DNA from 2 places in the Paenibacillus sp. FSL M7-1046 genome. Region 2 is predicted to be linked to the other one. Evidence: a T-box and tRNA genes for the amino acid it is inferred to sense, from the RefSeq annotation. Region 2 holds a T-box; the other holds one or more tRNA genes.
The links. A T-box is a leader RNA that pairs with one kind of tRNA and senses whether it is charged. The one in region 2 lies ahead of NYE29_RS16980 (valine--tRNA ligase), so its partner is inferred to be a tRNA-Val.
Positions count from the first base shown of each region.

Region 1: it encodes a tRNA-Val, which carries the amino acid that the T-box ahead of NYE29_RS16980 (valine--tRNA ligase) is inferred to sense. The anticodon was not compared.

Region 1 is NZ_JBBOXB010000001.1:6,855,908-6,871,361, forward strand. Features, by position in the region: gene metG (methionine--tRNA ligase) at 1-46, shown strand, start outside; gene NYE29_RS30680 (hypothetical protein) at 268-669, shown strand; gene NYE29_RS30685 (aldo/keto reductase) at 804-1,025, opposite strand; gene NYE29_RS30690 (aldo/keto reductase) at 1,057-1,236, opposite strand; gene NYE29_RS30695 (creatininase family protein) at 1,403-2,140, opposite strand; gene NYE29_RS30700 (NUDIX hydrolase) at 2,340-2,822, opposite strand; gene NYE29_RS30705 (NUDIX hydrolase) at 2,844-3,278, opposite strand; gene NYE29_RS30710 (cupin domain-containing protein) at 3,448-3,984, opposite strand; tRNA gene NYE29_RS30715 (tRNA-Val) at 4,121-4,192, shown strand; gene NYE29_RS30720 (LytTR family transcriptional regulator DNA-binding domain-containing protein) at 4,385-4,780, opposite strand; gene NYE29_RS30725 (cyclic lactone autoinducer peptide) at 4,797-4,931, opposite strand; gene NYE29_RS30730 (accessory gene regulator ArgB-like protein) at 4,934-5,458, opposite strand; gene NYE29_RS30735 (hypothetical protein) at 5,451-6,080, opposite strand; gene NYE29_RS30740 (copper amine oxidase N-terminal domain-containing protein) at 6,418-7,629, opposite strand; gene NYE29_RS30745 (hypothetical protein) at 8,007-8,294, opposite strand; gene NYE29_RS30750 (helix-turn-helix domain-containing protein) at 8,516-10,117, opposite strand; gene NYE29_RS30755 (helix-turn-helix transcriptional regulator) at 10,292-10,498, shown strand; gene NYE29_RS30760 (hypothetical protein) at 10,495-10,884, shown strand; gene NYE29_RS30765 (ABC transporter substrate-binding protein) at 10,990-12,009, opposite strand; gene NYE29_RS30770 (Rpn family recombination-promoting nuclease/putative transposase) at 12,580-13,488, opposite strand; gene NYE29_RS30775 (LacI family DNA-binding transcriptional regulator) at 13,969-15,024, shown strand; gene NYE29_RS30780 (GH36-type glycosyl hydrolase domain-containing protein) at 15,204-15,454, shown strand, end outside.
Region 2 is NZ_JBBOXB010000001.1:3,851,054-3,866,507, reverse strand. Features, by position in the region: gene murC (UDP-N-acetylmuramate--L-alanine ligase) at 1-680, opposite strand, end outside; gene NYE29_RS16985 (bifunctional folylpolyglutamate synthase/dihydrofolate synthase) at 631-2,007, opposite strand; gene NYE29_RS16980 (valine--tRNA ligase) at 2,013-4,703, opposite strand; T-box leader at 4,823-5,107, opposite strand; gene NYE29_RS16975 (LysM peptidoglycan-binding domain-containing protein) at 5,328-6,746, opposite strand; gene NYE29_RS16970 (glycosyltransferase family 4 protein) at 6,885-8,336, opposite strand; gene ypfJ (KPN_02809 family neutral zinc metallopeptidase) at 8,642-9,493, opposite strand; gene NYE29_RS16960 (hypothetical protein) at 9,659-10,105, opposite strand; gene NYE29_RS16955 (RluA family pseudouridine synthase) at 10,715-11,659, opposite strand; gene hemL (glutamate-1-semialdehyde 2,1-aminomutase) at 11,659-12,960, opposite strand; gene hemB (porphobilinogen synthase) at 12,993-13,991, opposite strand; gene NYE29_RS16940 (hypothetical protein) at 14,362-14,697, opposite strand; gene cobA (uroporphyrinogen-III C-methyltransferase) at 15,240-15,454, opposite strand, start outside.

The DNA of each region.
Region 1 (15,454 bases), 3.0 Mb from region 2:
TGAAGAGGAAACAGCCCGGCTGGAGAGCCAGATGCTAAGTAACTAATCCTTATTACACCTGCTGGCTATATGGCGGAGGATGAGTTTAGTATGTAGTAGGCAGCCTCCGCCTGTAAGTTGCAACTTTTTATTCGGGATGATATCAATTCTATTAAAGGTGAAACTATGAGAAAAACTCTAACTCTAGTTCCAATTTTATGTATATTACTTTTTCTGCCTTCTTCTTCTTTTCTAATGAAGCATTCCTTTCGGAGCGCCGACTGGGGAATGAGCATTACCGAGGTTAGGGAAAGCGAAACGTTGGATTTCAAAGATCTCGGCGATGGTGCTCTAAAGATTCTGCAATATAAATATCCGTCACCGGAGTTTGACGATGCTTGGGTGTACTATTTGTTCCCGGAACAGCAGAACCACAAGTTAGGCGGCGCCGGTTACATCTATTATATACAGGATCAAGAGGCCAGAGCAGCACTCGTCCGGAAGCTGTCGGAGAAATACGCGGGCATCTACGGTGTAGGGCAGTATAGCAATGATGCCAATTTCCAACGGTATTACTGGAATTTACCCGACAAGAGGCTGATCATTTACAACGATTTCGGAGCAGAAGCGGCGGCTCAGTTCTACTATGATTATGAATTCATTGAAACTATCAATGCAGGAACACAATAACTGGTACCGTCTCTCGAAAAAAGCCGATTTTTCTATAGCCCGGTTGATATCGTAAGGCTTGTAGAAAAAAACGGCTGTACCGCAAAAGACCACTGTATACCTCATGCTTTCTCTAATTCTACCGGTTATCCAGGTTAATTCTGGCCGGGAAACCACCCGCCGGCTACTGCCCCCTTCGGTGAGATATTTTCGATTTGAGCAAGCTCTTCCGCCGACAGGGATACCTGAAGCGCTCCAAGGTTCTCCTTCACTCTATCCAGCCGCTTTGTCCCCTGGATCGGGACAACACTGTCGCCCTGTGCCAACAGCCAAGCCAGAGCAAGCTGTGAAGTCGTGCAGCCTTTTTGTACAGCCATCGCTTCAATCAGGGAGACGACTTCAAGGTTTTTAGTGAGTATGCGTCACCCCGAATTTGGTCGCAATTACAGCCTTATCCCTGCGGCCTTTAAGCGCCCGCCCCAGCAGGTATTCCTCACCATAAAGATCTGCTGTATCAAAAAGTGTCACACCCAGCTCCAGCGATCCACGGATCGTATCTACCGATTCTTCACTAGCAGCAGCTTTCAGGGAGTTAGGGCGTCTATTTTAATAAAATTCCATTAATTGTTATCCATTAAAACGGATGTTCATCATTGTGCAAGCCTACGCGTTACGCGTCCCCGCAGCGTCAGAATAAAAAAAGTGCCCGAACAGTCATAGACACAACTGCTGCGGACAAACTTTTGTGCAACTTTTACTGAGCTAGAGCAATTTCCTGCAGCATTGCTGCAATGGCTTCAACGGAACCTTTCCACAACTTCTCGCCAAGATCCCTACTGGCATGGGTTGGGTCACCTATAACGCCTGTTGTGGAATATTTGCCAAAATCCAGATTGGGATCATCCCATTCCGGCTCGCTGCTGCCAGGATTAAAGATCTGCGCTTCCCTAATATCCTCAGGATGTTTATAAAGTCCCAGCGAAGTAGTGAAGCTGTCTGCATGACCACCCGGAATGTCGGGATCAGCATGCCTGCACCAGATCTCATGAAACGGATGATGGGGAATATCGACCTTGGCTTTCCCCTCATATTCCTGATTGAACCTTACTGCCACATTGCCCAGCAAATGACCGCCACAGCCGCGAAAAATAACCAGCTGTCTAAAGCCTTGGTCCACCAGGGAAGTCAGAACAGCGTATATTACATCTTCATACAGCTTCTGCGGAATATCGATAAAGCCGTATCCAAAGCTGCGGTGCTCCGGCGTAGGTCCAAAAGGAATTGTCGGTATCACCAGGGACTTGACTCCGTATTTCAGCTTGGCCTGCTGCGCTGCTTCAATGGACAGCTCTGTGGCCAGCCAGGTATCAAAATCAACGGTGGAGTGTGGACCCTGCTGCTCCGTACAGCCCGTCGGAATAATTGCCAGATAACCTTCCGCTGCTTTTTCTTTAATTTCCAAAAAGGTGAGTTTTCCGTATTCGACTGTCATTTGAATTTCCCCTTAGGTTGTCTAATAGTAAATAGTCGAAGCGAGGTGTTTGTTTATGCGCAGATTTTCATTGTGGCTGCCCCTCGGAACCTTTCTTGCCGCAGGAATTCTTATGGATTTCCTGATCCATACCCTTAACGAGAAATGAAGGCTAGCTGCAGCCATCGAAGTGAAGAATAGCAGGATTGCCACGCTGGTTCTATATCTTCCGTTTCAGCGAGACGGCAAACTCTGGTTTGGTCTCATAGGCCATGTAGGATACGATCCCTGCAAAATCCAAATAAGCCTGATAACGCGTGCGGATCGCCATGCTTGTGATCTTGTCCAGCACAAGCTCCTTAGCCACCCAGCAGCTTTCCGACGTTTCCTCTGAAACGGCAAGTTCTCCGCCCACCGGCTTACATACATAATCCAGCATTACTTTCGTCGGAACATCGGTGATGCCGTCATGCCATTTGTACATTCCGGTATTCGAATACACTCCGATCAGGTGAGAGACCTCGGTGTCTATTCCGCTTTCTTCCTTGATCTCCCGGATGAGTGCATCCATCAGATTCTCTCCGGCCTCTACTTGCCCCCCAGGGAACACCCAGCCACCATGAAACGTTTTGACCAAAAGCACTTCTCCCTGCTCATTCTCCACGATCCCGCCGACAGCCACAATATGAGTTGGCATAGCCATGTTATTGACCTCCCATGATCTTTATAGTTGAATATTGCACTGCTCAGCAAATTCATTGACTTTGGACAGCAATACAGGATAGATCATCGGATAGGTTAACTCTTCCGGTACCTCCGTGAACCCGCATATTTCTTCCATTTCATAAGCCGGCAATTGTCCGAACTTATTAACGGTGGCCAGGTAGAGCTTTCCGAAACTATCCGGCATTGACTCTCCGGTAACCGAATAAATACTTATTGGAAATAACGTATAGTCTTCCGCTCCTGTCTCTTCATACAGTTCTCTTGCCGCTGCTTCATCAGGCGTTTCATTCTCATCAATATGTCCACCTGCAAATTCCCATGTGGTACGACCACGCTGCCGAGCTAATATCCACTGCTCATTATGCCTTACGATAATAACGACGTAGGTTAGATTTTCCTCCTTTATTCCCGTCTCGTGTATAGTAACTTTCATTCACAAGCATCTCCTTAGACGGCAAAACCGATAGAGTTTTGGTGGATTACCGGATGTGACGTTCCTATTATCTCTGGTTTTTAACCTATGTATAGAATATCTTGATATTTCTTCCAAAAGTTTCTTCTATTATATAAAAGAAGCATTCATAAGTCCGCCGGCAAAAGAATCACTCACCACCGTCTTCTCCCCGCTTCTCCTCACCCTTGCCCGGAGCGTTCAATTGCGCCCATATCTCCCGGGTCAAATGTTCGCCTTTATAATAGTCCACCCTATCCTCCGTTTCATACAGCTCTTCATACGGCAAAATATTGATTTTCCCGGAGTCAGGGTATTCCGCAACATCCAACCCGTTATTCGTCCGTAAATCGAGATAGCGGCAAGGCGTCTCCGTATGATTGAACAGCTGATGCGCACCTGATGGACCGGTTTCGAAAAATATCGTATCGCCCTCATGGACTTCCTGTAACCCGGCGGGAGTTCTTAACATAGCACTGCCCGCCATAATCACAAACAGCTCTTCAGCATTTCTATGAAAGTGATACGGATACGAGTACTTGCCCGGGTCCAATGACCGGATATCAAAAATCAAATGCTTCGACCCTACCATCCCCGCCAGCTTCTCGCTGGTGTGCCAAGCAAATTCCGGAACCGGAGACTGCCTTTGTTTAAAAGAGATATTCTGTTCATTAAAAATGGTCGCCATGGAATCACTCCCTACGCAAAAGTTAATTTAATCCGAGCATAGAGACTATGGAACAAGTTGTAAGTGAGTAAATTCATATGCCGTGAAAAAAACATTGCCATCTCCTCACATCCTGTGGTATTATAAATTTCGTTGCAGGACGGTAGCTCAGCGGGAGAGCACTATCTTGACAGGGTAGGGGTCATGGGTTCGAACCCCATCCGTCCTATACTGCATCACTACGTAAAACTCCTTATTTTATAAGGAGTTTTTCTTTTTCTATTCCCCACTCGCATTGGGGACGGAATTTTTCGCTTATAAAAACAACCACTCATGTCAGAGTGGTTGTTTTTATAAGTCTGATGCGATTGATAATCAATTTATATGTTTTATCCTGAGTGATTATTTTAGAAAAAAAGAGTTACCATAAAGGCAACTCAATGAAATTGATTTTTGTAGTTGTTAAATTAATATTTTTTCTGACTTCTTTGTATCCTTTTTCAGAAAGGAAACACTTTTGCTCGACTCCTGATAAATTTTCCCCGAAGTAGGCCACATGAAACGACTTATCCACTTGAAAGATATTAGAAACATGAATCAATGTGTTTCTGACTGCTAGCACGAAGTTATATCCCGATGCCTCTAGAGTGCTTAGCCAGTATTTCAATGTGCCGACTGTATAGTAAACTCCTTCTATCGTGTGGACGAGTATCCTATATATGTCTCTCTCAAATTCCATATAATTAATTTTAGGTATTTCAAGAGAAAACAACCCGGTAATGCCTTTTGGGTCTTTATTCACGGATATGATACTCAAACGGACCACTCCAGTATTATTTAAGTAGTTCTTCTGGAACCTCAGGTTGATGCACATACAACGCACTGTTTGTATTTGCAATGAATAACGCTACCATCGATAAGCATGTCGCCAAACCAGACACGATTCGAACATTCGCTTTTTTCAACATTTTTACTTCACCTCCTTTCTGGCAATTAATAGACTTAGAGATTGAGCAAAATAACTCACGGCTATAGCAGATGAACAAATTATGACATTTGTAGCAACCAAGACCAGACCGATTATTTTAAGCTTCGGATAGTGACGCTTGGGAATTCTAGTCTGCTTTTCAATCCCAATAGGCGCTAACCACAAGATGATCAAAAAACTGATTCCATTCATAACCTGTACAACTAATAAATTTACGTTAATAAACGATAGTGCAGTAAACAACGTCGTAGTAAATATGACACATGCTATACCCGACTTAAGGTGAACACCGCCCGACGATTGCCGTAGTAATGCAAAAGAAACTAATATCGTTGAAGCTTCAGAGAAATTACCTGTGAGCAAAGATATCGCAAGTGTAATGACAATGATAAAAACAATATTTAGCACAACCTCTAATGCATACTTTAGAACCGCTTGCGATGCGGGGTGATCAGGAACAACTTTTTTTATGTTGTAGGCTATCCTCTCAGATATACGATCAATCATTTTCTTTTTCCTTCCCAATAGAGTAATAAATGAAGAAAATTGAGATCACTAAAAAGAACAATATATTCAAATAAATTTCGTTGTAGTATAAAAGAATTGACATTCCAATTAGGAAAATTATGATGATCGTCGTTAAAAAAATATCTTCTAATTTAAATCGAAGTTTCTCTATGTCAAAAGTAAAGCCTTTGCCTTTTCTGTAGTAGTGCCAAAAAAAGGAGCAAATAACTACGGAGGTGAGTACTTGTAATATGTATCCATTGCTTTTTTCCCCTTCTATTGCTCCTATTGAACCGAATAAGATAAGTACAATAACAGTTTGTATGACTGCAAAAATAGCATATCCTGATATAGTTGCAATAACGGACAGTATGAGGGGCATCCTAACAACTGCAGCAAAAAACAATATGAATATTACTATCAATATTAAAGGTGCGATATTGCTCATATCAAGCTCTTTCCTCACCAAATAGCTCTGCAAATTTATAATTAAAGTAACAAACAAGGCTTGCCAAGCATGATGTTTCCACTTAAATCTAAAGAGCGACATAATCAAATAATAAATAGACATGAGTTCAATAGTCGAAAAGAACATGAAAAGCATTGGCTCCCATGGCAACACACAACACCGCCTGACATTATTTTCATTCAATGCATTAATTATAAATCCGAAATAGAGTTACCGTATACTACTTATTTACTACGAAATAGGTCCGCTTCCTCATGATAATTGATCGTTACGTTTTACTCGCTCCTTTCTGTTCTGACTCTCAATATCCCTTATCCCTCCCGCGTATGCCCGCCGATAGATTTTTTTGAATTATTTGTAAGTCAGCAGACCAGAAGACGAAGAAATCCCGCCAGCTCAAAAAAGCCCGGCGGGTTATCATATCGTTGGGTCAAACACACGAAACCAAGGCGGATAAGCTAAACATCAAATATCCATTCAAGAGCGGCGTTCATCCCTCCAGAGCATCATTTATATATTGAACAAACAATTTGTCCGAGAACAGAACAACCTTATTGTCCTTCGTCAGCATATAGATGCTTTTAGCATCAGCACTTACATACGCAGTAGTCACATAATAATAGGGATTATTTGCCCCTACAAAACACACTTCGATAACATAGTAATTTTGCTTATTGATTGTCTTAACCTCACCATCATCCATAAGATTAGGTTCATTTCCAAGAAGGGATCTAACTTTTTTATCAAGAACTTCTAAAGCTTTTACTCTCAAAGAAACAGCATTCATACTTTCTGAGAAAGCTTTGTCAGAGAAACCAACAACTTGATGGTCTTTATTCAACATGAGGAAAGTTTCTCCATCTACACTGACATACACAGTGGTAACAACATAAGAGTTAAAATATTTTTCATCTCCTATTTCAACATTAAAAGCGTAGTATTTGTTCCCGTTGATGATTTTAATCTCATCGTTGTCGTCAATAGTTAGTTCCTGTGACTGAGCTTCTATCTTTGCTTCCAAAACTTCAAGGGCATTACTTCGAGATATACTTTGAAAAGCTCCATCAGAAATAGAATAATAAAGCACTTCACCGTTGTACTTATCAACAAGGTACACACCGTTATTGTAACCGTCCAGATTAACGCTATAGTATCTTAGAAGCTCCTGCCCCTTGATTTTTGCTGTGCTGTTGTCTCCATCTATCAGGTACTTAGCTTTTTGTAATGCTTCAGCTTGCGTTGTAACTACCTCACTAGCCGCATGCTTCGATTCGATAGCTACGGTCTTCCACACATCTTTCCATACCACATCTGTATTCATTCCTTTGGAAATTAACTGAATGGGCACCATCATGGTATTGTTGATGTTCTGCGGCGGAACCTCAAGAGCAAGCTTCTTACCGTTCGTATAGGCCGTTTTTTGCCCCAAAGTAAAAGAAACCTCGAAGGAACCGCTTTTGATCACAATCGGCTTCTTAGCAGACTGGAATTTAATAGTAGCATTTAAAGCTTCAGTGACAGCACGCATAGGTACCATTACCCGGCCATTTTTATAAACGGCTGGCTGGTTCATGTTTAAAAGCTGACCATTCACCATTACTTGGATTGTCTGATTCATGTCGGCATGTACATAACTACCTGTGCCAGCGGAAGCCAAAATCAAACACATGATAAATAGCACTCTTTTTACTATATTTCTCAATACGAAAACTCCTTTGTTTCAAAATGATATGACTATGTGTATGTATAATATTTTGCCTAGTACTTGTATGGTTTCGTTCACTATTGATCAGCTCATACAACTTCTAAATAATATCGCAAAGACTCCTCATATTTTCTGATCCGTTTATTTTGCGCTCCCTCCCCCTAGTTGTTCAATAAGCATACAAAATGTGCCAATATACGTCAAAGATATGATTAATTCTTATAGTACGTTCGGAACTGCTTCATACATGGGGCTTCTTGATTCTTCATGATGTCAGCAGCCGAATAAACAATAACAAACCCGTCAGGCACTATGCCCGACGGGTTATGATACACATGCTCTACATTCAAATCTATCTATTGTCGTTTTTAAAACTAGAAATCAGCAGTAGCAATTTGAATTGAACCCGTAGCAGGACCAGCAGCTGTGGTCTGGAGAGCCGCTGCCAACAGCAAAGCAACTTCCAGCGTGAGGCTATTGACTGGAGGTATTTCATAAGTGATAACAGGAGCATTGACACGTGTAACTACAAGAAGGATCGGAAACGGACCGTTGTTATTAACGGTAATTGTAGCATTTGCTCCATTGTTCAAGTTTTCAAAATAAGATTTACCAACATTGGTAGCCAGAGAGTAAAACTGCTGAGGTAAGAGAATCGACATAAGAATCACCTCCTAGAACTAGATATAGTATTCTATTCTTCCAAAGAATAAATGTAATAGATAAGTGAATCAGTAATAAAATACATTTTACTATTATTAAATAGTGGTGAAACTATCTTCTATGGCCTAGATTCAATCAAAATTAGATATAAAAAAAGACCCCGCCGCATCCGGCAGAGCCAAATCATTCATGAACTTATCCCACATAGGTAACCGGCTCTTTACGCCAGTACCCGCAGCACATCCTCGATCTTCCGCTGATGCGAAAGCACACCATAATTCATCCAGGCCATAAAATCCACCTCGTACACGTTGCGGTTGCGCACAGCGGGCAGGCTTCTCCATAGCGGCGTATCCAGCAGCTCCCGGCCTTCACCTTCCTGCCGGTCAAAAGTAATGAACAGATGATCCGCCGTCAGGCCTGACAACTCTTCACTTGTTAGGCTCACGCGCTTCTGTCCCCGGGTGAGCTGCCGGACCAACGGATGCCGCTGGAGCCCGAGATCCTCATGCAATACGCTTGCTGTATATCCCAGACCCTCACATCCATAGAGAGCAACTCCGCAGGAAGAAATTCGGAGTAACGCTACTGTCTGTCCCCGGACGCTGCGGCTGAGGATCCGCTTCGCCTGCTGGGCCTGCTGCTCATAATGGCCGATGACCTCCTGCACATGTTCCGTTCTGCCGAAGACAGCTGCTGCAGAACGCAGTGTTGCACGCCAGTCTTCCTGGTGGAACGGGAGTCTGAACAGCGGAGCAATCTGGCGGCACTCACCCAAATGCCAGCGCTGAAAGCCGTCATCCAGCATAATCAGCTCGGGCGTGTAACGGGAAAGCTCTGACCAATCTCCGCGGGAAATATCAAACGTCGGCACCTGATCCAGACCCAGGTACTCTTGCTTGCCCCACTGGGCATGACAATATTGGGCCACCGGAGTAATGCCCAAAGCCAGCAGATAATCCTCCAGAAAAGGCGCGAATACACGGACCCCATCCTGATGAAGACTCCTGTATTGACCGGGTGTAACACCTACTGCTCCCTTGAAACGCCGGTTAAAATAATACTCATTGCTATAGCCGACAGTCAGTGCAATATCATGCAGCCGGTCCTTGGTCAGAAGCAGCTGCTGCTGCGCCCGTTCGATACGGAGGCCGTTCAAATGCTCCAAGGGAATCCTGCCGGTAATCTCTTTAAAAAGCTGTGTATAACGCGCGCGCCCAATGCCTGCAATCTCTGCCAGTTGGTCGACGGATACCGGTTCACTGTAATGCTCCTGCATATAGTGAATGGAACGTTGTACCGCCTCATGATCATTCTTTGTCTGAACTGCCGGGGAATTGGCTCGCATGATCAGCAGCAGCAGCTCCTGAAAACGGGTATGACCCGCGAACCATTCGATGTCATCGGGGCTCCTGCGGCTATGATAAATGGAATCCAGCAGCAGTGCACATTGTGAAAAAGGTCTGCAGCTTAAGAGACCCGGCTGGAGCATGGCATTCCCGGTCAATTTCCCCTTTCCGCGGTGTCTGCCATCCCCAGTGCCGATAACCTCAAAAGCAAGCCGGTAAAAGCTAAGCCCCCGCTCTCCGGCCTGAATTCTGCTCATAGATCCAGCCTTAATCAGAAAGCCTGCGCCCTTGTCCAAAGGATAACGCCTTTCCTCCGCTTCGAGCCAGCCCTGCCCTTCCGATACTATGATTAATGTGTGCTCCTGAAACACAGCCATTTGTCCGTTTCCCGCAGGGGATTGGGCTATTGCTTCTATGTTAGTCAAGCTGTATAACAGCTTTTTTTCAGTGCTTTCACTGAGCTGTTCTGCCATTCTCCCGCCCCCTAATTGAGAATCATTTTCATTTCCTTAGTGTAAAACAAAAATGAAAGCCTATCAACCATGCTGTTCAAAGGTGTAAAAGATGTTTGACACTTTAACCATGTTATTTTAAAATCTATATGTAAATACTTTTTTACACCCATCTAACGAAGAAGGTGGAATTTAATGCAAAATCATATCAAAAAATTTCGAGAGCAAAAAGATATATCACAAGGCAAGTTAGCAGATTTATGCAATGTTAGCAGACAGACCATAAATGCCATTGAAAACAACAAATATGACCCAAGTTTGCAATTAGCTTTTGATATTGCCAAACACTTAGGAGTTAGAATCGATAAGTTATTCTTACATGAAGGGAGAGAAGAGGAATGAACACCCGAAAAATAGGTGCAATCGCAGTAGGGGCAGCCGCTCTAATTGTGGTGGTTTTTACCATCTATAAGGTCATGGTTGGAAAAGACGTTGGATTTAACGAAATAATAACAATCGCAACGCTATTAATGATGTTTTTTCCTATGATCACCTGGGGAAGCAAGGCAGACAAAGATGGTATATTTGAGGATGACGAGTTAGGAAAAAAGATTACGGAGAGAAGCTCGAAAATAAGTTACTTTCTTCTTCTTTTTTTTATACTTGCAGCTTTAGTTGCTGATGAAATCGTAAATGAAACAATGAACATTTTTTTATTAGGGATATTAGGATTAGCAATGATTACATTACCTATTGTTGAGTTTTTAGTGAGTAAGAAGTATCGCTAGCGGGAACGACAGTTCAATAAAAAAGCGGCAGTCCAGACTTTATTTCTCGTCCATGGCTGCCGCTGTTTATTTTTGGGGGGTTAGTCTATCAGTTTGCCTGGCGTTTTATTGCACCATTGCTTTCAGCAGATCATCCAGCTTCATCGAATTGGCTGTAATCGCGCCGGATTGCCAGTGGGAGCGTTCCATTCTGTAAATATTCCCGTTCTTCACCGCAGGCAGATTCTTCCACAACGGGCCATCAAGAATTTTGATTGCTTCCTCATTCTCCGCAGTGTCCCATCCTCCGTTGTCAGGGAATACAATGATATGATCCGCCTCAAGATCTGGTATCACTTCTTCGGAAATAATGGACTGAAATTCAGTCATCTCCGCAGCCATAGGGACGGGAGTCAGACCGAATTGATCATAGATTACACCCGTAAAGCGGTTTTTGACACCAAATAACGCAAAGGTTTTCTCGGCAACGTTAAGCCGGATTACAGCTACCTTCTCCTGCCCCAACGCCTGCTGCAGCTTGGCTTTTCCATCTGCTACCTTCTGGTCATACTCCGCAAGTACAGCTTCGCCCTTTTCCGGAATGCCCAGCACCTCTGCGATAGCTGTGAGCATTTGTCTTGAATCCTGCAGCACTTTCTCCGGCAGACGGTAGGTTGGCGCTACCTTGGAATATTGTTCGTATTTTGCTGCATCTGCTCCTCCGTCGGCAATGATTAAGTCTGGATTTTTTTCCAACAATGCCTCAATGCTCCCGGTAATATCGTATTCCGGCACATCCAGATTCAAATAATTCTGCTTGCCCCAGCTGGGATGATACCATTGCACGACCGGGGTAACGCCTAACGCCTTCAGGTAATCCTCCACATAGATCCCTGCCACCCGCTTGGGACTAACAGGAATTTCAACCTCTCCGAATTCCCCGACGACAGTCCTTGTGCCATTATCGGCTGGAGTATCGGTACTTGCATCGGTAGATGTATTGCTTGCTGCGGTTGGATTCGCCGCATTCTCTGTTTGAAGGTTTTTTCCTCCGGCAGCATTATTATTCGTGCCGCAAGCCGCCAAAGCGGACATTGCCAGTACAAGTACAGCTGTCCAAATACATTTTCGACCCCAACTTGCCATTGATCTCTTCACTCCTATACATCATTGTGATTGATTATCATTCTCAATAATCCTAATCACAATAGTAGCACGTCTTCATCAGCTTTCAATGCACTTTCTCTGCGGCAATCTTATACAAACTTCTAACTCGCATAGTATCTCACGTCGATTTGCAAACCTATAAACAAGCTGAAACGGATAATTTATAGCGTGAAGCATATAAAAATTCATATAATTTAAAAAACGACCCTGCCAGCAACTGGCAGAGTCAAGAGTTCATGAACGTATATACTACATACAAGCTGGGGATATCTTCAATTTAACACCTGATTGTTAATAGAGTGTGTGAAGAAATCATGGAATGGATAAATTATCCTTCGAAACTTCTAAATCTAACCAAACGTAGTCAGACCCATGAACAAACCTTTTTCCTTTGGCTCTAAACTTATCCTTACCCTCTTCACACAGTGTGGAGAAGTCATATCCATTAGGGTTGAAAAATTCGATAAATTCTAAGCGGACCTCAAAACAAGAAAGCCTTCCGTAGTTTGGAGAGGCTTTCTTGTGCTTGTAGCTAACTATGGCAGATGTTCATTGCAGTGGCTTCAGTTGTTTAATTTCTTCTACCGTCAGGCCAGATGCTTCAGCGATTACAGGCAGATCAACGCCGAGTCCAAGGAGCTTCCGCGCAATCTCTCTTTTCGCCTGAGCTTCACCTTCAGCCTTTCCTTCAGCCTTTCCTTCAGCTTTTCCTTTTGCTTTTCCTTCAGCAACACCTTCAGTGAACCCTCTGGTCTTCGCCGTTTCATACATTGAAGCTTCATCATGTAAATATTTTTGGCGATCTTCATACTGTCTGCGGGCTTCCTCATTCTGACTTAAGAACTCCAGCGTATTCATGGCCTTCTTTAGTATAGGCTCATTCATTGTCAGCACCTCCCATTTGGATTGATCTGCGCCTTTCAAAAAGAGCAACCAATTCGCAAGACCGCCTTGCTCCAGCGAAACGATTTGCTCATCCAGCTTCGGAAGTTCCAAAAAATGAATTTCAATGTCTTCAACCAGCGAAATACCGGTCCGGTCTTCACGCAGATGAAACACGTTATGATACATCTCATTGGGCAGCAATGTATAGTTTAGGATATTAATAGTCACACAACGCTTCAATAGGCTATAAGACTGGCTTTCCTGTAATTGGCTGGAGTATTGTTTACTCCAATAGAACAAAGTTCTCTTCTCTGTATCATATTTATTAAACAATTGCATCTCGACATTAATGATTTCGCCTTCTATTGTTCTGGCACGAATGTCCAGTATAGACTGCTTATCGCGAGGAGAATCTTTGTCTGTGTACGGGTTAAGAAGAATGATCTCGCTTAGTGGCGGCTTCCCAGCCTCAGCAAATGTCCGGTTAAGGAAAGCGAGTAGTACATCACGGTTCTCTTCACTGCCAAATATACGCTTGAACAAAAAATCATTGCGCGGATCAAGTAGCTCCATCTTGACATCTCCGTTCTTGTTCATTATAACATTATCGCTTCCAGTTGCGCATGTTCTATGTAATCCCCGACCATCTCCACATATTTATTCCTGTACTTACTCCCCTCAATGGCGGCAGCTTCCAGGTCGTTCAGCCACCTTTTTTTACAGATTTAGGATTTAAGATAATATAACCTTGATACTAACAAACAAATGTTCGTATATCAAGACATGTTTTGAGGATACTTTTCCTTTTGATACTTACTATCTATCCTATCCATATTCTGAACACAAATAGAGCAACCTCGGGGTTGATCCAGTTTGTTTTATCCGTATGTTTCTCTGTCTACGCCTATAATAGCGTGATTGAAGCTACTGAATTAGTTGAAGCTTAAAAAAGAGCTTCCCCGCAAGGCAAAATTCTTTAGTCTGGTGATTGATTTCTGTAGCGATTTATTTTACAATGAACTCATAAACGCGCGTTTATTTAAAGGGGGCACTATGCGCAGCGAAGATATTGCTAAGCTCGCCGGGGTATCCCGTAGTACGGTATCCCGCGTGATCAACAACTATTCCAATGTCCCTGAAGAGACCCGGGCCAAGGTGCTGAAGGTTATTGAACAGCATCAATACGAGCCAAACAGCTTTGCCCGGGCTCTGGCCGGCAAGAAGACCGATACGATCGGCCTTTTCGCCATCAGCATGAACGAGAAGGAGAATGCAACCCGGATCTATCAGAACAATTACTTCGCGCCTTTCGTCGATGCCGTAGTCGACACGTCGAATGCCCGCGGCTGTTATGTGCTGATTCATACCGTATACTCTCCCGACGATTTCCTGAAGGTTAAGCAGGCTTTCCTGCAGAAACGGATTGACGGCGGCATTATCGTCGGCACCCAGAAGGATATTGATATCGTACGGGAAATGGTTGGACTTGAATCCCCGCTAGTGCTGATCGATTATGACATTTCGGAGATTATGTCGGAGCATCTGGACCGTAATCATCTGGCCATTGTGAACTCCAAGGACTATGAGGGCACAGTCGAAGCCATCGAGTACTTGATCGGCCTTGGCCATGAAGAGATTGGCATGATCTGCGGACGAATGAACACGTACTCCGGACGGGAACGCTATATGGCATACGAGGATACGTTGAAGCGGCATGGATTGCAGCTCAATGAGAACTTCATTCTGCAGGGTGATTTCCTGAAGGAGAAGGCCTACGAAGAGGTCAAGAAGCTGCTGGAGTCCGGCGGCCCATTGCCGACTGCCTTCTTCTCGTCCAATGATGACATGGCTATCTCAGCGATGGAAGCGTTCTCCGAACACGGAGTATCCGTGCCTGAGGATATGTCCATTGCCGGATTCGATGATGTGCAGCTTGCCTCGCGCATTCATCCCAAGCTGACCTCCGTACGTCTGCCGATTTACGAAATGTCCAAGGCCGCTGTCGAGAAAGTGATCGAGCTGTGCGATTCCGCTCAGCCGACCTTTAGCACCATCAGCTTCCCGGCCAGGCTAATCGAAAGAGACTCCTGCCTGCCGCCGAAGAAGTAAAGCTCCCTGCAAGAATGCTGCATCATCCGTCCAGCGTATACCATTTCACTGGATGTACCAGCATTTCTTTAAGGAGTGGCAATCATTATAATGTTTTGCAGGAAAATCCCTTTGCCCCGAGGGAATTTTTTCTCAGCTTTATAAACGCGCGTTCACAATTGAAAGGAGACTTTCCTCTTATGAAATTCGGAACTTTTGACGACACTCGTAAAGAGTACGTAATCAACACCCCTAAAACACCTTACCCATGGATCAACTACCTCGGTAACGAGCAATTTTTCGGCCTTATCTCCAATACTGCCGGTGGTTACACCTTCTATCGCGATGCCCGGATGAGAAGATTGACCCGCTACCGGTATAACAATATTCCGCTGGATACAGGCGGACGTTACTACTATCTGTATGACGACGGCGATTTCTGGACCCCGGG
Region 2 (15,454 bases):
TCGCGCAGCTGGTTCATAAACTGCACGTAAGCGGCCTTCAGGCGGCCGAAGTCACCGCCGTAATTCTCCAGATGATCCGCTTCAATATTCGTTACGATCCCCAGCCAAGGATGATACTGCAGGAAAGAGCCGTCACTTTCATCCGCTTCGGCCACAACATACTCCCCTTGTCCTGCCTTGGCATTCGTACCGACATTCATAATCTCTCCACCGATAATATAGGTCGGGTCCACTCCGCAATCTTCCATGATCAGCGCGATCATCGAAGAGGTGGTAGTTTTGCCGTGCGCGCCGGCGACAGCTACCCCTTTGCGTTCATTCAGCAGCCGGGCCAGCATTTGCGAGCGGTGCAGAACCGGGATTTTGAGACGTTCTGCCTCTACCCATTCCACATTATCACTTGCGAGTGCCGTAGAATAAACAACCAGATCTGCACCCTTAACCTGTTCCGCAGTATGTCCAATATAGACTTTGGCACCTTTGGCAATCAATTTCTCGGTTAATTCCTGAGCTGCCACATCGGAGCCCGTAACCGTATATCCCATTTCCAGCATCACCCGGGCAATCGCGCTCATTCCGTAGCCGCCGATCCCTATAAAATGCACACGTTCAGTAGTATCCAACAGTTCGTCACCAGCCTTTTTCAGAATCGGGTTGCTGCAAAAGCGTACTTCGTACATCAGAAATCAAATACAGCGTTCCGGACACGACAGCAAGGTCGTCTTCCGCTGTGATCGATTGCAGCAGTTGCAGCGCCTTACCCCAATTACGTTCTACTATGATTTTTAAGTTTTCTTTAGCATATTTCTCACGCAGACGTTCTGCGATGGCCTGCAGATCTTCCGCGTCCATTTTCTTCCGGAAATCCGGTTCGGTCAGGATGAGCGTATCCACTATAGGCAGTATATGCTTGAAGTATGACTCATGATGCTTATTTGCCAGCATCCCCATGAGCAAATTTAATTTACCGTATTTATAAAACTGCGGAAGGCTCTTGGCCAGGCTCTCCGCACCTTCGGGGTTGTGCGCCCCATCCAGTACAATGCGCGGAGAAGCACTTACCTCTTCCAGCCTCCCTGCCCAGAATGTGCTTCTGAAACCCTCCAGCACATCCTCATCCTCCAGCATAAAGGCCATATATTGCCGCAGAACCTCCAGCGCCATCATGGCCCCGGCCGCATTGCTGAGCTGATGCTCGCCTTTCATGGCAATGCCGATCTCAAAGGAGCGGAAAGGCCCCTTAAAGTTAAAGCTCTGCACGCCGTCTTTGATTCCGGCTAGCTCATAGCTGAAATCTTCTCCGGCCAGATAGAGGGTAGAGCGGCTGTCTGCCGCTTTGGCCTTAAGCACCGCTATCGCTTCCGGCTGGCTCACACAGCTGACTGCAGGAACACCCGGTTTGATAATTCCGGCCTTCTCACCGGCAATTTCCTCCAGCGTATCTCCCAGCACATCGGTATGATCATGTCCGACATTCGTAATCACGGACACAATAGGTGTCACGATGTTTGTTACATCCAGCCTTCCCCCAAGCCCCGTCTCCCATACGACTACATCCGGATAACAGACCTCCCCGAAGTAGAGAATCGCCAGCGCTGTGGCCACCTCGAACATCGTCGGTGAACCAAGCTCGCTGTCTGCAATTTCCTGTACCAGCGGGCGAAGCTTATTCGACAGCTCCAGCAAAGTATCTTCGGGAATATCCGTCCCATTGTACTGGAAACGGTTAGTGAACTTGGTGATATAGGGCGAAGTAAAGGTCCCTACACTGTAACCGCTCTGGATCAGCACACTGGTCAAAAAAGCGCAGGTTGAGCCCTTTCCGTTCGTCCCTGCCACGTGAATGAATTTCAGCTTGCGATGCGGACGGTCCAGCTTCTCCATCAGCAGCTCAATCCGCTCCAGACCCGGACGGATGCCGAAAGGAATCAGACTGTTGATCCATTCTACCGCTTCTGTATAGGAACTTAAGGGAGCGGTACCGCCGCTCCCGATGATCTCTTCCATATCCCTTATCCTCTCAGCTCTGCGATGCGGGCGAGCACTTTCTCGCGTTTTGCGGAATAGTCCGCCTGCTTTGCACGTTCCTCTTCGATGACTTTTGCCGGCGCCTTGGCCACGAAGCCCTGATTGCCGAGCTTCTTCTCCACGCGCTCTACTTCGCTGTTCAGACTCTGAACTTCTTTTTCCAGACGGATAATTTCCTGCTCAATATCGATCAGCCCCGACAGCGGCAGAAGAAGCTCTGCGCCCGTAACTACTGCGGACATGACTTTATCCGGTGTCTGCGGATCAAGGCTTGCTTCGAACGAAGATGTGTTGCAGAAGCGTCCAATGTAATTGTCGTTGCGGGTAATGATGCTCAAGGTGTCTTCATTTCCGGCTTTGATGATCAGCTCTACCTTCTTGCTCATCGGCACATTCACCTCGGCGCGGATATTACGAACTGCACGAATGATGTCCATCAGCAGGGTCATTTCTGCCACTGCCTGCGGATTCTCAAGCGCCGCATCATATTTTGGCCATTCCGCCAGGGTGATCGTTTCGCCTTCATGCGGTAGATGCTGCCAAATTTCTTCGGTAATGAACGGCATGAACGGGTGAATCAGGCGCAGCGTACGGTCCAGCACATAGGCCAGCACCGATTGCGTCTTTGCTTTGGCAGCAGCGTCAGCTCCATAAAGCGACAGCTTCGCGAACTCGATATACCAGTCACACAGATCATCCCAAATGAAGTTATACAAGAGGCGGCCGGTCTCGCCGTACTCGTACGAGTCAATTAGACGCGTAATATCACGAGAAGTTTCGTTCAAGCGATGCAGAATCCAGCGGTCCGCCGTGCTAAGCTCACCTGTAATGTCAATATCTGCAAAGTTTACGCCTTCCAGATTCATCAGTGCAAAGCGCGAGGCATTCCAGATCTTATTGGCAAAATTACGCGCCTGCTCTACCTTCTCCATGCGGAAACGCAGATCCTGTCCGGCTGTGCTGCCTGTCGAAATCATATAACGCATAGCATCTGCACCATATTGCTCGATAACATCCAGCGGATCGATCCCGTTGCCGAGCGATTTGGACATCTTACGTCCTTCGGCATCCCGCACCAAGCCGTGCATGAATACATCGGAGAACGGCTTTTTGCCGGTGAACTCCAGCGCGGAGAAGATCATGCGCGCTACCCAGAAGTAAATGATGTCATAGCCGGTAACCAGGACATTGTTCGGATAAAACCGCTGATAGTCGCTGCTGCTTTCATCCGGCCAGCCCAGTGTAGCGAACGGCCACAGATTGGAGCTGAACCATGTATCGAGAACGTCCTCATCCTGCTTCAGATCATCAAGTCCGCTGATTTCGCGGGCTTCCTCTTCCGTATACGCTACAAACACTTCACCTGTAGATTCAGAGTACCAGGCCGGGATGCGGTGTCCCCACCACAATTGGCGGGAAATACACCAGTCACGCACATTTTCGATCCAGTTCAAATACGTTTTCTCAAAACGGTCCGGCACAAAGTTAACGCCGTCACCGTTCTTCTGTGCAGTAATGGCAGCTTCAGCCAGCGGCTGCATCTTCACGAACCACTGGGTGGACAGATAAGGCTCAACCACTGCGCCGGAACGCTCGCTGTGTCCTACCTGATGCAGATGGTCCTCAATCGAAATCAGAACGCCCTGCTCCTTGAGATCAGCAACAATCGCTTTGCGGCATTCGCTGCGGTCCAGTCCCTGATAAGGACCAGCCTCCTCGTTCATCGTGCCGCCTTCGTCCATCACATTGATCTGCGGAAGGTTGTGGCGCAGGCCAACTTCAAAGTCATTCGGATCATGGGCCGGAGTGATCTTAACCGCGCCGCTGCCGAATTCTTTCTCTACATAATCATCGGCGATAATCGGAATTTCCCGGCCGATGACCGGAAGGATCAACGTTTTGCCGATTAGATCCTGATAGCGTTCATCCTTCGGATGCACCGCTACCGCCGTATCACCCAGCATCGTCTCCGGACGTGTCGTTGCTACGGTGATGAATCCGCTGCCGTCTTTAAGAGGGTAGCGCAGATGGTACAGGTGACCGTTAACCTCTTTGTACTCAACTTCAATATCGGATAAAGCAGTACGGGCTGCCGGATCCCAGTTGATAATGCGCTTGCCGCGGTAGATCAGTCCTTTACGGTATAACTCCACAAATACCTGGCGTACACCGCTGGACATCCCTTTATCCAGAGTGAACCGCTCGCGCGAATAGTCGAGGGACAGACCCATCTTGGCCCACTGCTCATGAATGGTCTTGGCATACTGGTCCTTCCACTCCCATACCTGCTCCAGGAATTTCTCGCGGCCCAGATCATGCCGGGAAAGGCCCTGCTGGCGCAGCTTCTGCTCCACCTTGGTCTGGGTAGCAATACCAGCATGGTCCGTTCCCGGGAGCCACAGGGTATCGAAGCCCTGCATCCGCTTGGTACGGATCAGGATATCCTGCAGCGTGAAATCGAGCGCATGCCCGATGTGCAGCATCCCGGTTACATTCGGCGGTGGAATTACAATGCTGTAAGGCTCTGCTTCAGGCCGCATTCCAGCCTTGAAGAACTCCTTCTCCATCCAGTAGGCATACCATTTCTGTTCAGCCGCCTTCGGATCATATGTAGTCGGCATATCGCTCTTTGCGCTATTGTCGGCAGCAGCATCCTGTGCCGGATCTTGCGGCATCTGTAGCTCTGCCGCCGCTTTGTTGTGATCAGCCATTCTAAACCCTCCATTTAAGTAGCATTGGTAGATGTATCTCTGAAGCTGGACCTCTGAAAAAAAATACAAAAAGGCCCTTCGTCTCAAAGGACGAAAGGCCATTCTTTCGCGGTACCACCTTTGTTTCGCGCCAATAAAAAATAAACCACCGTTCCGGTCCCAAAGGTTCCGGAAACTTAGCGCGACACTCACGCAGATAACGGCTGCAACCGGCCACTTCCTAACCTGTGCTTCTTGAATCTGAAGACAAGCTCAGAGGGGCAACTCCGGGGCGACTTCGGTGGCTGCATCCTGCGGAAACTCACAGCAATTTATAGTTCCGCTCTCTGAAGGGCTGACCGCCTACTCTTCCCGTTCCCAGTCTTTATTAAGAATTTACTTAATCCAATAATACATTTAGTACTATTCCTAGTCAACCAGCATACACACAAACTGCGGGACTTATACCGCCCATTTCTAAAATTTGCTCCCTTGGCCTGATTTGAACCCCTGATGTTCATCCTTAGTTTCAGCTCAGAGGACAGAAACACAAAAAATCCCGATCTCATCCGATCGGGATTCTGACACCGATGCGCCTGCCGGCATCTCTTAAGGGATATACAATACTTGGCCTTCCTCCACATTCTGACCGGAAAGACGGTTGTACATGACAAGCTCTCTTGCACTGAGCTGATATTTCTCCGCTATAGTATCAATTGTTTCTTCACGCTGGACAATGCAGAGACGCACTTTACGGAACAGATCCTTGCCGTTCAAGCCACCGATAAAACGGCTTTTCCATTCCCCGTCACGGCCGGAGTCCGGAACAGGCGCCGCAGCAGCTGTATCCTCGGCGATAAGCTCTTCCTGTTCCTTGCGGGAGCGGCTGGAGCTGAGCAGGGAAGAAAAGGTAAGATGCTCCTTCGCGGGAATATCTTCTTCTCTCTTGCTTCCCAGGGCAACCTTCAGATCCGGCTTCTCCTCCTGCGGAGGTGTTGCTTCCTTAGAGATCACGCCTTCGCCCGCGTTCTCCTGATCAGCGTGAGATGCGGAGCTATCCTGAGCAAAAAGTGCCGCATAGTCCCCATTTTGAGCAGAGAAATCCTTTTCTTCCTGATGGGAGGCATGCGCCTCCAAGGCTGTATTCTCAGCGGCAGCATCCGAAATGTCCTTTGCGCTGCCTGAACTTTCGGTGCCTGATACTTTGGCAATGTCAGAACTGTTAAAGGGATTTGTATAGCCAGCCTGATTTCCAGCGGCCGGAACGGCCTGTTCCGCTCTCCCTTGTGCCCCGAAGAAGTGACCCGAAACAGGTTCGTTGTCCGCAGTTCCGGCTGCTGATATCCCCTGCGGGCTATCAAAGCTGTGTGTCCGCACCTTCACTTCCTTGTCCTTCTGCTGGGCCGGTGGGGATGCAGCGGGCTGGTGGGTGAACACGGTGCCTTCCAAAAACAGCGGATTCACAGCAGCTTCAGGCCCACTGTGGGCAAACTCATGCTCCTCAGCGAAACTCTCTGCGGTGCCTTCGCCATAAGTCCACACTGAGTTTTCATATAAAGCATCGTTCTCATGCTCCCGGGCCTCTACCCTAACCCCCGGGGCCTGTTTTTCTTCGTCAGGTGAATAAGCTGCCGTGTACTCCTCCTGCTGCCAGGCGGGCTGCGTCTCCGCTCCCCCGATTCCCCGCAGCGAGAGTACACCAGTTATATTGACCGTACGCATCGTAAGCAGGTCGATATCGAAATTCTCGATCTCCACCCCTATGTCTTCAAGTGAGCTGACCCGGGTCAGCGGTACTGTGATTTCAACAGGAATGGCATGCTCCAGACGTTCCGTCCGGTCATTCTCACCCCGGTAGAGTCCGGTGAGCAGAAGCTGTCCGTACAGCTCGGCCCGGTCCTCCCGCTGAATCACCTGGATTTCCGGAATCAGCTCCACCTCTTCCAGTTCAGCGATTCCCGGAAGTTCTTCCGAAAGGTGGATGCGTTCATAAATATCAAACCGCAAACCGTGGGACTGGTCAAACACGGGAAATGTCCTCCTTCTTGGCATAATCTAACCCCGAGACAAGCCCAGAGCATAAGCCCAAAATGTTACTCCTCTCATGTATATGCTTCAATCAGAAAGGCATGACAACTTTGGACACTTCATCAGAGCAGCCGTCTCTTATTGCTTGTCAAAACCAAGAATACGGGCATCGGGAACGGAATAATCCAGCGGCAGCCTGCTCCGGAGAACCGGCACCAGTGGATTGCCGGGGGTAATGCTGCCCAGCAAATCAGCCGGATGAAAAGCTCCCTGAATCGCTCCGGCTTCCTTTCCCACCGCCAGCATTTCGCCTCCGGTCCCCCCTCTATGCCAGGCTTGCTTTCCCACCGCTTTGCGGTACACCTTAAGCGTTCCTTCCGTCATGACATCCAGCGAGCGGCAGCGGACCGCCCATTTTCTCGCCTGGTTTCCTGTCCGCCCGCGCAGTTCATCATCGCCTAGCAGCAGAAGCAGCAGCTCCGCCAGCCCCCCTGAATCTTCCGCGGGAAAGATCCAGCCTGTTTCTCCGTGCTTAACCATTTCCGGCATTCCCGTCGTCCCAGCCACAATCGGTGCAATACCGGCAAGCTGGGCTTCTGTGACCGAGTAGGGCTGCGTATCCTGCAGGCTGGGCTGCACATAGATATCGGCCTGCTGCAACGTGGCCGGGATATTGTCCAAATTACCCACAAACACCAGATGTCCCTGAATCCCCAGCGCTGCCGCCTGTGATCTCAGCTCTTCCAGGAGACTACCGCTCCCGGCTAAGACGCAGACCCAGTCCTGACGGCTGCGATGCACCAGACCCAGTGCGCCGATCAGCACATGCACGCCCTTGATGTACTCGAAACGGCCGGCGTACATAATCACCTTATGTCCCCCGCCAAGCTGTACCGGGGAAGGCAATGCAGCCTTGTCATTGTACTGCTCCAGGTTGATCCCGTAAGGCAGCGTATGAATCCGCTCCGGAGTGACGCCGAGCTCATTCACCAGTTGACCGATCCATTTTGAAGAGACCAGGATCAGATCGGCGGCATGTGCGCCAAGCTGCTCAATCCGGCGGAAATAGCTCCAAATCGGCCGGCTCTCGTATTTCTCCTTCGTAAGCTCCGGTTCAATCCCCTTATACTCGTAATACGACTCCCGGGCCAATGCCCCGTGAATGCTGGACACCAGCGGCACCCGATTTTTCATCACCCGCCGCAGCGCGTAAGTGGAGATGGGATCCTGGGTGTGGATGAGATCATAGTCCTCCAGGCCGAGCACAGACGCTCCCGCCTCAAACACATAACGGCCAATTTCAAAACTGAAGATGCCATGCTCCAGGTACAGATACGGAAACCGCTGAGGATCAAGATAAGGCAGCAGCGTGTTATAATATGCATTTTTATCAAAATAGCTCTCCTGGTTCAGCAAATATAACGTATTGCTCTCTACATGGCTTCCCATCAGCGTAACAGAATGCCCCTGCTCGCTCAGCTTGTCTGAGAGCTGTTTCATATACGTCCAGATTCCGCCCATATTAGTGAGTCCCCAGTAGGTGACCAGCAGTATTTTCATGAACCCCTCTCCCCGGCTTGTAGAATTCATTTCATGAGGAGCAGCCTGCTCCGCGTTAACAAAGTATTATATGACCAACGCTGGCTATAAGGCATGGGCAACAGTCTCTTTCTATGAAAAAAAGCACCTGCCCGTTAATAGAAGTAGGTCTGCCGACCAGCTGCTGGAATCCAAAAAGCCCGGAAGGAAACGGCTTTCCTCCAAAGAATAAAAGCCTGTAGACGAGGCCGTAACGGCTCTGTCTGCAGGCTTATTTATACTTGGCTTAGCTCGCTCCCGCACAGGGGGATGGACGGTTCTCCGGTTGAGCGGCTGACACTTTGCCCTCTCACATTCTATAGCTGGGCAGCGTTAAAAGTATCTCCGCCTTCAATGGTACCGGAGTTAAAACCTTTGTAGAACCAGCGTTTCCGCTGTTCCGAAGACCCATGGGTGAAGCTGTCTGGCACCGCATACCCTTGTGCCTGCTTCTGGATCGTGTCATCGCCGACCGCACTCGCCGCCGTCAGAGCCTCCTCCAGATCGCCTTCTTCCAGCAGGTTCATGCCCTGGGCGTGATTGGCCCAGACTCCGGCCAGATAATCGGCCTGCAGCTCGAACCGGACCTGATATTTATTAAATTCCTTCTCGCTCAGGCTCTGGCGAAGCGAATTCAGCTGCTTCGACGTGCCCAGCAGGGTCTGTACATGATGGCCCACCTCGTGGGCAATGACATAAGCCATCGCGAAATCGCCCGGCGCCTGGAAGCGCTGCTGCAGCTCATCGTAGAAGCTCAGATCAATATACAGCTTGGCGTCCCCGGGACAATAAAACGGCCCGACTGCCGAAGTGGCCGTTCCACAGGCAGAATCCACACTGCCGCTGTACATTACAAGCGTCGGATCCTCATAGGTCATTCCCTGCTGCTTAAAAATCTCACCCCACACCTCCTCGGTGTCAGCAAGAACCACGGATACAAATTCGGAAAGCTCCTGCTCCTCAGCTGTCTGCTCATAAGGAGCTGAAGAATTGGTACCGCCGGATGTCAGGTTCCCTAATATATCCCCGGCATTGCCCCCGCTGAGCAGTGTTACAATCACTACAAGAATAATTCCGCCGATCCCGCCGCCAATGACCTTCCCGCCGCCCCCGCCTCTGCCTCTGCGGTCCTCCACATTCGAACTGCCTCTTCTTCCCTGCCATTTCATGGCTATGCCCCCAGTCGTAGGATCGTTAATGTGCCAAGCTGCATTTCGTAAGGGTATCTATCTTATTAGTGTTATACCCAAAAACGGCAGATTGGCACTTCCACTTGCTGGGCGGGCGGGAAATAAGGGGGGACAAGAAAGTAGAAACACGGCGGCAACACTAATTTAGCTGCAATTTTCTTCAACACTTACATCATCATTTGTAATGATGACCTTGGAATGGCCGGATAAACTTTCGGTATACGAACATATCCCGACCGTTTTCGGCGAGTCCTCATCTCTTGGATCGGTATACTTAAGATAAATTCCGCCTTCGCCGGAAAGGCTTAGTTCAGGGCTGATTTTCACCTTTCTTCCACTGGGTATCCCTTGCTCGAAGCTTTCCTTGGAACTGCTCTCAATGATCTGGCCAGCGGAATCGCTCGTAAGGACCCCTGTCTCGACGGAAAACAGATCGTAATCGGATTGATTGTCTACGGTCACAGTAAAACTGCCAAATTGCTGAATCAGTTTCACAACATCCGAACCGACAGTAGCTGCAGTAATACTCCCGGCAATTATTAAAACCGCATCGAAGACGGCTATCGTTACAGAGATTCTGTTCCATTTCATCTGCTGTCCATCTCCTTTATTAGAAAGACGAACCGAGACGCAGAAATGTATCATTCGTTAAATATTTAGCACGGCTGGAGCTTGAAGGGGGCGACACTCAGCTTTCCGCGGATCGGAGGTATTTGTGCCTCTCATTTCGCCAAATCGCTCACCTTCCCCCTATTCGGAGGTACTTGTACCTCTCATTTCGCCAAATCGCTCACCTTCCGCCTATTCGGAGGTACTTGTACCTCTCATTTCGTCAAATCGCTTACTTTCCGCCTATTCGGAGGTACTTGTACCTTTCATTCGCCAAATCGCTCACCATCTGCCTATTCGGAGGTACTTGTGCCTCTCATTTCGCCAAATCGCTTACTTTCCGCCTATTCGGAGGTACTTGTGCCTCTCATTCGCGGATTCGCATCATCAAGTTTGTGACTTATTCACATTTGTGATTGTGATTATTAATTTTCCAGCAACAAAAAAAAGACACCAAGGCAGGGGATGGGACTGCACCTCGTCTCACAAACAGGGTGTAGCCCCTTCAGCCTCGGGTCTCTTTATAGTTGCATTATAAAATTTGATTGTCTTTAGATCATTTAGTCGCTAGGAAGCTCCAACAGACTGATTTCAGCCTATTGTCCCGCCGCCCAGTTCCTCCCGCAGCCGCAGCATATCCTCCGGCCATGGATCGGCTATTTCCAGCCTTTCCTTGCTCCATGGATGGCTGAAAGCCAACACCTCACCGTGCAGAGCCTGACGGCTGCTGCCTGTCAACCCCCAGCGCGGCCCGCCATACAGCTCATCCCCGTACAGCGGATGCCCCATATGGCTGAGGTGGACGCGGATCTGATGCGTGCGTCCAGTTTCCAGCTGCACCTTAAGCGAAGTGCCGCCTTGCAGCACCTCGCGTCCAAGGATTAACGTTACCGCGGACTGTCCGCCGGGCGACACACGCCTGCGCGCCGCATGATGGCGGTCGCGGCCAATCGGGGCGTCGATCACCTTGAGCGCAGGCGGGACGACGCCCTCCACAATCGCGGCGTACCGCCGCGATATCACCTTCTCGCGCATGTCTTCATCGAGTACAAGCTGCGCATATTCATTCTTCGCATAGAGCACAGGACCCGTGGTATCCTTGTCCAACCGGTGTATATGCCGCACGGCGACACTACCGCCGGAAGCGGCATAATGCGCTGCAACAACATGATCCAGCGTTGTATCTGATCCGCTGCCGTCCGGGTGAACCGCCATACCCGCAGGTTTATGGACAACAAGGCAAAAGTCGTCCTCATACAGCACTTCAAGCTCCTGCCACACCGGCTCAATGCCCGCTTCCCGATAAGGAAAAAGCGCCAGCCGCAGCCGGTCGCCCTTCCACTGGATGCCGCCTTCGCGGCGCAGCCGGGCATGGAGTTTCACCGGCATCCCGGCCGTCTCCAGCAGCCAGCGGTCTACCGCAGCCTGCAGATCAGCTGCTCCGGTAACGACCCGGCCGGGCATGGCTTCCAGCCATTCGCCGCGCCGGGTCCAGGCGCCGCCGCCCTGGACCGATACATTATCTGCTCCGGACATCACAGTGACTTCAGGGCGTTCAAGTGAGCTTCGATAGTATCATCGATATCCTGCTCGCTGTGTACAGCGGATACGAACATTCCTTCGAACTGCGATGGCGGAACACTGATGCCCTGATCCAGCATCTTGGCGAAGTAGCTGCGGAACATATCCAGGTTACTGGTTTTGGCCGTTTCGAAGTTGATTACCGGACCTTCGGTAAAAAACGGGCAGACCATGGAGCCCACACGGTTAATTGTCAGCGGAATGCCGGTCTCGGCGCTGTTCCGCTTAAGACCTGCTTCCAGACGTGCGCCGAGTGTCTCCAGGCGGTCGTACACCTCTGGCGTCAGCAGCTTCAGCGTGCTGAGACCGGAAGCCATCGCCAGCGGATTGCCGCTGAGCGTACCCGCTTGGTAGATCGGGCCGGATGGAGCGATCTGTTCCATAATCTCTCTTTTGCCGCCATACGCGCCCACGGGTAGACCGCCGCCGATTACTTTGCCGAAGCAGGTCAGATCCGGTTCAATGCCGAACAGTCCCTGAGCGCAGCTGCGGTTCACGCGGAAGCCTGTCATGACCTCATCAAAAATAAGCAGTGCTCCGTAACCCGTCGTCACCTTGCGCAAACCTTCAAGGAAGCCTGGAAGCGGCGGTACAACGCCCATATTACCGGCAATCGGTTCTACAATAATCGCGGCAATCTCACTGCCATAACGTTCAAAAGCGATTTTGACCCCTTCCAGATCATTGTACGGCACCGTGATCGTATTGACCGCTACGCCTTCAGGCACGCCAGGACTATCCGGCAAACCAAGCGTGGCTACGCCGGAGCCGGCTTTGATCAACAGGCTGTCCGCATGACCGTGGTACGAGCCCTCAAACTTGAGGATTTTGCTGCGTCCGGTAGTTCCCCGGGCCAATCGGATCGCACTCATAGTAGCTTCCGTACCGGAGTTGACCATCCGCACGATATCCACTGAAGGGACACGTTCCACCACTGTTTTGGCCATTTCCGTCTCCAGCAGCGTAGGCGCGCCAAAGCTTGTCCCTTTTACCGCCGTCTCCTGCAATGCCTTTACGACCTCTGGGTGAGCATGTCCCATAATGAGCGGTCCCCACGAACAGACGTAGTCAATAAAGCTGTTGCCGTCGATATCGTAAATGCGCGAACCCGCGCCATGATCCACATAAACCGGTGTCAATCCTACGGATTTGAACGCCCGCACCGGGCTGTTCACCCCGCCGGGAATATACTGCTTCGCTTCTTCAAAAGCTGCACGGGAAGCTTCTTCCCGGCGCGCCAATGGCACATTACCCATGGTCCCTCACTCCTGTTCAATTCTTGATTAGTTTAGCCCTGCAGCCAGCGTGCCGCATCCTTGGCAAAATAGGTAATGATAATATCCGCTCCTGCACGCTTCATGCCGGTCAACATTTCCAGTACTACCGCCTGCTCGTCGATCCAGCCCTGCAGCGCCGCCGCTTTGACCATGGAGTATTCTCCGCTCACATTGTAGGCAACCAGCGGCAGATCGAACTGGTCGCGGATGGTCCGGATGACATCCAGATAAGCCAGCGCCGGTTTCACCATCAGCATATCCGCACCTTCCAGCACATCCGAATCCGCTTCGCGGATCGCTTCCCGCAGATTGGCCGGGTCCATCTGGTAGGTTTTGCGGTTGCCGAACTGCGGAGCAGAGTCAGCAGCTTCACGGAACGGGCCGTAGAAGGCCGAAGCATATTTTACCGAATAGGACATAATCGGCACATGCTCGAAGCCATTCTCATCCAGTCCGGTGCGGATCGCCTGCACGAAACCATCCATCATGTTGGAAGGTGCGATAATGTCCGCCCCGGCCTTGGCCTGCGATACCGCTGTACGGGTCAGCAGCTCAAGCGAAGCATCGTTGATGACATCGCCGTGTACGACACCATCTACTGTATGGGTATGAACCATCCCGCAGTGGCCGTGATCGGTGAATTCACAAAGGCAGGTATCGGCAACGACCAGCAGCTCAGGGTACCACTGCTTGATCAGCCGCGTAGCTTCCTGCACGATGCCGTCATCGGCAAAACCAGATGAACCGATCGCATCCTTGGTCTCAGGAATGCCAAACAGCAGCACAGCAGGAATGCCCAGTGCAGCAATCTCATCCACTTCGGCCTTCAGCATGTCGAGCGAGAAATGATACACACCCGGCATGGAGCCGATCTCATTCTTCACACCTGTTCCATAGGTAACAAAAATCGGCTGGATGAAATCCAGCGTATTTAATATCGTCTCACGCACCATTCCGCGAATTCCGGCTGTCCCGCGCAGACGGCGGTGCCGTGTAATTGGAAAACTCATTGGACATCCTCCTGTATAGTAGATATATAAACACATAAGTTAAGTGATCTATTGAACATTAGCCCAGCTGTGAACTGAATGAGACCCGGGAAGGGGCATTCATGTAGTCACAGACGAACCCGGTCGGACTGAGGTGAACTCAGAGTAACTCAGATAAATACAGGCAATCAAAGGGTAAACCAAGCAAACTAAGCTAACCCAGCAACTAAGCAACCAAGCAAACTAAGCTAACCAAGCAACTAAGCTAACCAAGCTAACCCAGCAAACTAAGCTAACCCAGCAAACCAAGCAAACCAAGTAAACCAAGTAAACCAAGCTAACCCAGCAAACTAAGCTAACCCAGCAAACTAAGCTAATCCAGCAAACACAGCTAACCCAGCAAACACAGCAAACCAAGCAAACCAAGCAAACCAAGCAAACCAAGCAAACCAAGCAAACCAAGCAAACCAAGCAAACCAAGCAAACCAAGCAAACCAAGCAAACCAAGCAAACCAAGCAAACCAAGCAAACCAAGCAAACCAAGCAAACCAAGCAAACCAAGCAAACCAAGCAAACCAAGCAAACCAAGCAAACCAAGCAAACCAAGCAAACCAAGCAAACCAAGCAAACCAAGCAAACCAAGCAAACCAAGCAAACCAAGCAAACCAAGCAAACCAAGCAAACCAAGCAAACCAAGCAAACCAAGCAAACCAAGCAAACCAAGCAAACCCAGCTAACCCAGCTAACCCAGCTAACCCAGCTAACCCAGCAAACCCAGCAAACCCAGCAAACCCAGCAAACCAAGCAAACCAAGCAAACTAAGCTAACCCAGCTAACCCAGCTAACCCAGCTAACCCAGCTAACCAAGTAACCAAGTAACCAAGTAACCAAGCTAACCCAGCAAACTAAGCTAACCCAGCTAACCCAGCTAACCCAGCAAACCAAGCAAACCCAGCTAACCCAGCTAACCCAGCTAACCCAGCAAACTAAGCTAACCAAGCAACTAAGCAACTAAGCGAACTCAGACAAACACAGGCAGATTGCGCTAACTGCATTCTCTGCAACTAATTTCACAATATGCCCGCTGTTTTGCCGCCTAACTGTACTTCATACAACTAAAATCACCGAAATAGCGAATTTCCGCTTAAATGGGCAAATTTAGCTGTACAGAATACAACTAACCATCCTTATGAGGGGTTTAAGCCTACTTTTGTTGTACAAAGTGCAGCTAAGTTAGATTTCCCTACTCGTCCGCCAGCCATTAAATGATTATCGCAGCCGCGTTCCTTCATTCCAGCGGCACAGCTCCTGTACCAATCCCTCGATCGTCGCCTCGCCGGGGAGCAATCCCGGGGTCAGACCGGCTTCTACGGCTGTCTTTTCGGTCACGAGGCCGATGCAGGCAATCTTCACGCCCGCCAGCAGCGGAAGCGGATCTTCAAGCCCCATCCGCTTCAGGATGCTGATGAAGTTACGCACTGTCG